DNA from 2 places in the Mangrovibacillus sp. Mu-81 genome. Region 2 is predicted to be linked to the other one. Evidence: a T-box and tRNA genes for the amino acid it is inferred to sense, from the RefSeq annotation. Region 2 holds a T-box; the other holds one or more tRNA genes.

Region 1 (4,202 bases), on a different contig from region 2:
TCTTCATAATTATGAAGGAGCTCATAGTTATAGCCGATTTGATAGTTCGATTCTCCAAGACCCCACAGCAGTTCTTCTTCAATGCACCAATTGATGGCTTTATGGCAATAAGCGATAGACTCCTCATATTTGCCTTGGCGTGTTAGTACTCTGGATATATTATAAAATAACCTGGTTTTGATAGATTTATCATGTAGTTGCTCAGCCGTTTTCAAGGCAGTCTCAACCAGGTTGTAATGATGGAGGGCTTCAGGGTGCCGATTTAATGAAAAAAGAATAGCACCTTTACTAGAAAGGATTTGCATCTCTCTTTCTGTCATCGCCTTTTTCTGATTGGCAGTCAGGTAATAAGCTTCATCTAAAAGTGAAAATGCATCGTCTTCATTATTTAATACTTCAAAAGCATATATTCCTTTATGCCAATAAAGAAGTTGCAGATGCTGTATGTCTTTATAGAAGAGAGGATTCTTTTCCTCGGCTTTCACCAGTTCTATTATTTCTTCGTATCTGCGGTTGATTCTGTGAAATTTTAACTGTTTTTCCACTTCCATAATATAATCAAGTCGAGGTGTGGTGCCTATTTCAAAGAAGTAGTTTACATCAACACCAAGCTTGACGGAGATTTGGTACAATGCCATGGCACTTGGATAAATATCCCCTTTTTCAATCCTGCTGATCAACGCCTGTGTACAAACTCCCTCGGCCAGTTCACCTTGCGTGAGCCCCACAACCTTCCTCAACTCTCTTATCTTTTTTCCAATTGCAGAATAATCCATATTCCCGCCCCCCTTTTCAAACATCCATATTTAACAAGTTTAACAGAAATAATCGATTTAAGTTGTGTATGACAGGGGATAGAGACAGTGTGCATGAGAAATTAGGGAAGAGGGGTATCCATTACTATGATTGAAGAATTTGTGAATTGAAGTTGACTTTTTTGAAAGGAATTGATAGATTAATATAGGTCTTGTCTAACGGATGATATTCTATCATTCTTTATTGGGAGGATTAGCTCAGCTGGGAGAGCATCTGCCTTACAAGCAGAGGGTCGGCGGTTCGATCCCGTCATCCTCCACCATGGATTTCTTACGAAGCGACAGCGCAGTAAAAATATCCTTCCTTAACCTTGCGAAGCGACAGCGGAGCATCACTAAGCAAAAGTTTAGCTAGCCTTAGAATAGGTAATTAAAAATTCGGGTGCTCAACTTTACCAGCAGCCAATCAAACGGAGGAATACCCAAGTCCGGCTGAAGTGATCGGTCTTGAAAACCGACAGGGGTGTTAAAGCCCGCGGGGGTTCGAATCCCTCTTCCTCCGCCATATTTCATTCTCTCGTGGAGGGGTAGCGAAGTGGCTAAACGCGGCGGACTGTAAATCCGCTCCTTCGGGTTCGGCAGTTCGAATCTGCCCCCCTCCATTTAGCTTGTTTCACGGAGCGCAAGCGGAGTGAAAATAAGCTTCCTTAACCTTTGGCAGCGAAAGCGGAGCAATACGCTCAAAGCGAAGAGTATTTATTAATCTATTTTATAGGGGCATAGTTTAACGGTAGAACGAAGGTCTCCAAAACCTTTGGTGTGGGTTCGATTCCTACTGCCCCTGCCAAAATTGCTTCAACTACGGTCCGGGTATAGTTTAATGGTAAAACTCAGCCTTCCAAGCTGATGTCGTGGGTTTGATTCCCATCACTCGATCCAATAATGATTAAAGGGTCCATTCTAGTAGTTCCTCACCTTTTTTGGAGGAAGTAGAAGAATGGACCTTTTTAGTTTATTTAGGGACAGTGGGTCAGGTCCTGTGTCCTGGGACGGAGGGACAGGTCCACTGTCCCATTTAAATCCATATCCCTGAATTCTTTCATCCTATCCCACTCTCAATCACAAAAAATTTTCCCCGGATTCAACAACCCATCCGGATCCAGAAGCTCTTTAAACGACTTCATCACCTCTACCGCTTCACCATGCTCCAACCTCTGATACTTCATCTTCCCAAGACCGACGCCATGCTCTCCGGTACAGGTTCCACCAGCTTCAATTGCCTTTAGGATGAGCTGTTCATTGATCGTCTCCGATGTCAATTTCTCTTCAGGGATGTTTGGGTCATATACGATGATGGTATGGAAGTTGCCGTCTCCAACATGGCCGAAGACACTTCCAGGCAGCCCGCTTGCTTCAATCTTTGCGCGGGCAAAGTCAACCATGTCGGCAAGCTTTGACAGGGGGACGCATACATCGGATCCCATTACTTCCTTTCCTTTCAGGTGACGGAAGGCGTATGCAAGTTCGTGCCTTGCTTTCCATATCTCGGCACGATCGATGGATCCGCTTGCCCGCTCCCAGTTCCTGCAGCCCATATCCTGCATCAGTTCCTCGACAAATGCGGCATCTTCTTCAGCGGAAGTCCGTGTGCCTGAGAATTCAAAGAATAACGAATGCTGTTCCGGGAAGTGGTAGTCCCCATAAGCATTGACCTGCTTGATGCTGGGGGCATCAACGAGTTCCATCCGAACCACTGGGATGCCGCTCGTGAGCACGGCTTGTGCTGCGGCGGCACACTGTTTTGGTGTATCGAACGTACAGCGTGCCGCAATCGTGTGTTCCGGGATGCCATGAAGTTTCAAGGTAATTTCGGTGATGATGCCTAACGTTCCTTCCGAACCGGTGAACAGGCCGTTTAGATGATATCCGCTGGATGATTTTTTTGCGGTGCTGCCGGTTTTGATGATCCTGCCGTCCGCCAGCACGACTTCAAGGTTCAGTACCTGATCGCGCATGGACCCGTAGCGAACGGCGGTCGTTCCGCTGGCATTTGTCGCAGTCATGCCGCCAATCGTGGCGTCAGCTCCTGGATCGATGGGGAAATAGAGTCCCTGCCGGTTGATTTCCCGGTTCAACTCAAGGCGTGTGATACCGGGCTGGACTGTAACGGATAAGTCTTCAGGGTTAAAGGAGATGATCTGTTTCATCCGGTCAAAATTCATGGAAATGCCCCTTGAAACGGGAATGGCCTGGCCGTCAAGCCCCGACCCTGCTCCATAAGGGGTGATAGGAAGCTTATTCGCCCTTGCAAAGTTCACGATGTCTTTGACCATTTGTGTCGATTCCGGGTACACCACCGTTTCCGGCTGTACGGGATCGTGAAACGATTCATCCCTGCTGTGCCGGAAAAGATCCCCTTCGCTTATACTGACGCGTTCAGCCCCTATCAAATCTTGCAGGTTCTCGATCCATTCAGTGCTCATCCAGCTACTACCTCCATTTTTAAAATATTCTAAATTTTATATTTACAAATAGATTAGCATAAATTATCATACATGTATACGGTATACCGCCTTGAATCATGAATAGAAACCCACCAAGAATATCATTTCATCCCATTGAACACGAAGAAATCTCCAATTCACAATGTACCCTTCTTATTGAATAACCGCTGCATTCAAAACACATTCTATTAAACTCCAAGAATAAACATACATAGCTTTTAGTCTTATGAACTACTGGACTTTCATTCAATTGAAAACAGAAAAAGTGGTGCCTGGCACATGTACAAAAAAGGAGGGAACAAATTGCATAGGGTGATCAAAAAAGAATCGCTGGCTGAACAGGCTTTTAACCTGATCAAGAAAGAGATCATATCAGGAAAGCTGGCACCGGCAGAGGAGCTTCCTGAAAAAAAGCTTGCGCAGGAACTCGGTATCAGCCGCACGCCTGTCCGGGAGGCGCTGAGAAGGCTTGCTGTAGAAGGGCTGGTCGTATTATCTGATCAAAAGATCGCTACTGTTGCCTCATTTACAGAAGAGGATGCGATGCATTTCATGGAAATCCGGAAACTGTTAGAAGTGTACAATCTTGAAGCAGTTTCACCTTTAAAGAATGAAGTGTTTGAGAAGATAAAAGAAAACATGGATGCTCAATTGAAAGCGATTACTGCTGGTCGCTATGAAGAATTCATCGATCTCGACCGGGAGTTCCATTTGTTACTGGCCGGTGAAAACCCCAATCCCAGGCTTAGGGCTTTAATCCAATCGGTCAATACCGGGGTGAACAGGGCGTTCCTGGTTCTGTCGAATACATTGCAAGTAAGTGCCATGGAAGCATATGGGGAGCACAAACGCATTGTGGATGCACTGGAAGTTGGAATGATTGAAGAGGCCAAGAGAGAGATGGCTGACCATATGAAAAACATCGCAAGCCGGATTAAAGGCT
Region 2 (4,202 bases):
TGATGGCTCAAAAGTTTGCCAAATTAAAAGGCGCCGATCGAGTCATTGCTGTTGATCAGGTTGAGCACCGCCTGGATCATGCTAAACGCACAAACAGTGCTGAAATATACAATTTCAAAGAAACCCCTGACATCGGATCTGTCCTTCACGAATTTACTAAAGGAGGCGCTGATGTGGTCATTGACTGTGTAGGAATGGATGGTACCGTCCCTCCCGAAGAGACATTAGGATCAGATTTCGATAATCAATTCGGAACCATCAGTCCAATTAAAACCGCCTCACAAGCTGTCAGAAAATTCGGTACAGTGCAATTGACAGGTGTTTATGGGACGGAGGCAAACCGTTTTCCCTTAGGCGACTTCTTCAGCAGAAATGTCTCCATCAAAATGGGGCAGGCTCCTGTCATACATCTTATGCCTAAATTGTATGATATGATAGAAAACAACGAATTTGACCCTACCGATATCATCACTCATCGTTTACCACTTGAAGAGGCGGCAAAGGGTTATGATATTTTTGATGAGAAAGCGGACGGCAATATTAAAGTGATTTTAAAACCATAATAATTTTGATTAGAAAAGCTGCCATATCACTTGGGATGGCAGCTTTTTTATATTCTTCTTCAAGAATGAAGGATTCCGATTTTCCTTTTCACCTCTTGCAAAAGTGGACGGGTTTTCTTTCTTGCTTTTTCTGCACCCTGCAGTAAAACTTCATTAAGCTTTTCAGGAGATGCCATCAACTCATTGTATCTGTCACGCGGCTCCTCCAAATACACATTCATAACATCAAAAAGCTCTTTCTTGGCTTCTCCCCATGAAATTCCCGACAGGAAGCGATTTCTCATTTCTGAGGTTTGTATGTCTGTCGCAAATTCTTTATATAACGAGTATATTACAGATGCATCCGGATCCTTCGGCGCTCCAGGCGGGCTGGAATCTGTCTTGATCTTATTTATGAGTTTTTGCAGCTTTTTCGGTTCCTCGAATAATGGGATGGTATTGTTATAGCTTTTACTCATCTTGCGTCCATCCAATCCCGGGAGCACAGCGGTTTCTTTTTCAATGACATACTGAGGAAGTGTGAATGTGTCACCGTAGGTATGATTAAAGCTTTCAACGATGTCCCTTGCGATTTCAACATGCTGAATTTGATCCCTGCCCACAGGAACAATTTCAGTTTGGAAGAGCAGGATATCCGCAGCCATCAAGATCGGATACGTAAACAACCCCATATTCACTCCTGTATCAGCCTCTCTTCCAATCTCGATATTTTCCTCGACAATGGATTTATATGCATGTGCCCGGTTCATCAATCCCTTAGGAGAAAAACAGGCTAATATCCAGCTTAATTCAAAAATATCCGGGACATCTGATTGCCTGTAAAATATCGCTTTCTCAGGATTAAGCCCTAAAGCTAGCCATGTAGCAGCAATTCCGCGGCTGAGCAGATTCATTTCCTCTTTGTCATGTATTTTTGTGAGTCCATGATAATCCGCTACGAAATAAGCAGGCATATATTCTTCGTTTTGTGCAAATTCGAGTGCTGGTTTTATTGCACCGATGTAATTTCCCAAATGCACCCTTCCTGTAGGTTTGATCCCGGTCAGCACTTGCTTTTTCATCCCTCATTCCTCCATTTCTTTTAACGCAAAAAAGGGCTCCCCATCCTAAAAAGGACGGGAAACCCGTGGTGCCACCTTCATTCGTTCACAGCCGTAAACGCACTTACATGTACATAGGATCGTACCTAGATACATTGTCCCTTGTAACGGTGAGACTTTCCGCCACGACCTACTTTCACTTTCGGTCTGGGTGCTCAGAAGCCCATTCGACTGTCCTGCCACGCTGATTCTCACCGCCCATCAGCTCTCTGAAGAGTTTTCAACAGTTTACTTTTCTTCATCATTGCATACGTATTTTCTTGTTTTCCAATATTTTATAGTAAGAGGAAAATTTGGTCAATACTTTTTTAAATTTCCTTTGATGTAAAAGGCAGAAATAATTTTACACCTCTTTTGTTAAAGGGTAGGAACTTCATATCCCCAACCAGGTGACTGGCATATCCAAGCATGCATGCTTCAAATACGCCTTCTATCTGCAGTGAAGACTCAAAGTATTTCGAAATAAACCCAAAAAAGATTACTCCAAGCAAAGAATGGGTATAACTTCGGTGTGAAACAAGCGAAGCAATTACGATGTAGATTCCAAGCAGCCATAACCAGGTTTCATCCATATGCCAGCCTGCTGCAGCCACTCCGATTCCTGTAATGGTCAGCATCCTCCTCTGAGTAATCACGGTGGAAAGCATTAAAATACCGATTCCGTATCCTATACCGATCCATTGTTCTCTTCCTTGCTCTTCCAAGAAACTGTATAATATCATCATAGAACCAATTACTTGGGCCACCGCACGGATCATCTTTGGTGAAAAGGTCACCTTATTACTGAGCTTACCATCGATATCCATATCCGGCATCAACCCGGAAATCGCGCCTGCTGTGACAAGAATGGCTGTCGCGCTTAGATCTGATCCTGTTGAGTTGGCTGTGATAAATCCCGCAGCTGCTCCTGCGGCCATATGTGCTGTTCCGTTCACAACACTCCTCCTTATCTTACAAGAAATACTGAACTTCCCATAATAGAGGATTTAAGGTGAAGTGAACATGGGAAACTTGAATTATTTTTTCAGCAGCTCGATCTTTACCTTCGTGATAATCTCATGAAAATAGGATGGAGGATGAGCGACAAAGTCATTTATTGATATGTTTCTGTTTATGTATTCCTTTTCAAAGTCTTTATTGATAATAAATCCTTCTGATTGGACTTCTTTCAGTTCTTTGGAGATCAGCCTTTCAAAATTTCTAAGAGTGGTGCGGAAGATGCCTGATACTTCATCCAATTGAATACTAAAGCTTTCAAAGTTCACAGGTTTTGTATAAAAATAAACATTTGCTAACTCGCGGTCCATGATCCCTGTGCCATTCAACTCTTCCTTGATGACACCGGCAAAAGTTAGATCACCGAAGTCAATCTCCATCCCCAATTCTTCATGAATCTCCCGTACCCCGTCTTCAATTAACTCATGAGATAATATATGGCCGGCAGCTGTAATATCAAACAGTCCTGGGTAATCTTTCTTTCGATCACTTCTCAGTTGAAAATAAATATATTCCTCCCCGCTGCGTTCATCAGTATGGGCCAGCCAGCAGTGAAACGTTTCGTGCCAATCCCCATCTGTATGTACTTCTTCACGAGTCCGTTCTCCCAATCTATTATAATCTCCATCGAAAATGGATAGTTTCTCTTCATTCATAAACCCGCCTCCTTCAACTTGTTATCATTATTTGCATAAGAGTTTTCCTTATTAGCTGATTTCCCTTCCATATTAACATAATTTTCTATTTTATATTCAAAAAAGAGCATAAACCCGTTTTGGTTTATACTCCATCTTAGTCCTATCATTTATTTTTTCGGCTGTTTAATTTATACACTCTGTAAAAGAAGCCTCCTATGATGAATAAAATACCACCGATAAGAGATCCCAATGTATTCATGAGCCAATCATCAATATCCGTTGACCTTCCCAGGGGAAGGAAGTATTGAGTCAATTCGATAAAGAATGAAAATAGTGCACCTAGAAAGGTCACCTTCAAAACTATCGCTCTTTGGTGGCGCATCCACCAGCTTGAAAAGAAAGCGAAAGGAACAAACAGGAAGATATTCGCTAATAGGTTTCGTATTGGAACCTCTAAATGATTGCGGTATATGAGATTGAGTTTGAGATTGGAAAATGGCTCCATATTGGTATTGCCTTTAATTCCGCCGTTCACTCCTCCATCTCCGATAAATGGAGTGAGTGTGATCAAACAGATCCCCCCAATGGAAATCGAAAGCAATAAAATGGGAAGGAGATTCATCCACCTGCCCCTTCCCTTTTTCTTTTTCCAAACGGAGACGGCTAGAATAGAAGTAATGGTAATCAGTGCAAGAATGGGTATCACCCATCCGAATGCGCTCCATAATTCATGCATCTTTCGTCTCCTACTTTCTACCTCTTATATTAATTAAATACAACGACATGAGATCATTTATACCACATTTCTTAAGAGGAGAAACATCTCCAGGCTATTCTTCATAAGAAATCCACTTCCTCTTTTCATTCATTCTGACTGTGTACCCTTCTTTATCCAGTCTTTCTAA

The links. A T-box is a leader RNA that pairs with one kind of tRNA and senses whether it is charged. The one in region 2 lies ahead of V6B33_RS10160 (tryptophan--tRNA ligase), so its partner is inferred to be a tRNA-Trp.
Region 1: it encodes a tRNA-Trp, which carries the amino acid that the T-box ahead of V6B33_RS10160 (tryptophan--tRNA ligase) is inferred to sense. The anticodon was not compared.

What each region holds. Positions count from the first base shown of each region.
Region 1 is NZ_JBAJHU010000002.1:394,840-399,041, reverse strand. Features, by position in the region: gene V6B33_RS05595 (helix-turn-helix domain-containing protein) at 1-776, opposite strand, end outside; tRNA gene V6B33_RS05590 (tRNA-Val) at 1,003-1,078, shown strand; tRNA gene V6B33_RS05585 (tRNA-Ser) at 1,228-1,320, shown strand; tRNA gene V6B33_RS05580 (tRNA-Tyr) at 1,337-1,417, shown strand; tRNA gene V6B33_RS05575 (tRNA-Trp) at 1,529-1,602, shown strand; tRNA gene V6B33_RS05570 (tRNA-Gly) at 1,622-1,694, shown strand; gene V6B33_RS05565 (FAD-binding oxidoreductase) at 1,871-3,238, opposite strand; gene V6B33_RS05560 (GntR family transcriptional regulator) at 3,572-4,202, shown strand, end outside.
Region 2 is NZ_JBAJHU010000003.1:609,104-613,305, reverse strand. Features, by position in the region: gene V6B33_RS10165 (zinc-dependent alcohol dehydrogenase) at 1-563, shown strand, start outside; gene V6B33_RS10160 (tryptophan--tRNA ligase) at 623-1,624, opposite strand; T-box leader at 1,672-1,917, opposite strand; gene V6B33_RS10155 (metal-dependent hydrolase) at 1,972-2,598, opposite strand; gene V6B33_RS10150 (NUDIX hydrolase) at 2,680-3,315, opposite strand; gene V6B33_RS10145 (VanZ family protein) at 3,461-4,033, opposite strand; gene selB (selenocysteine-specific translation elongation factor) at 4,128-4,202, opposite strand, start outside.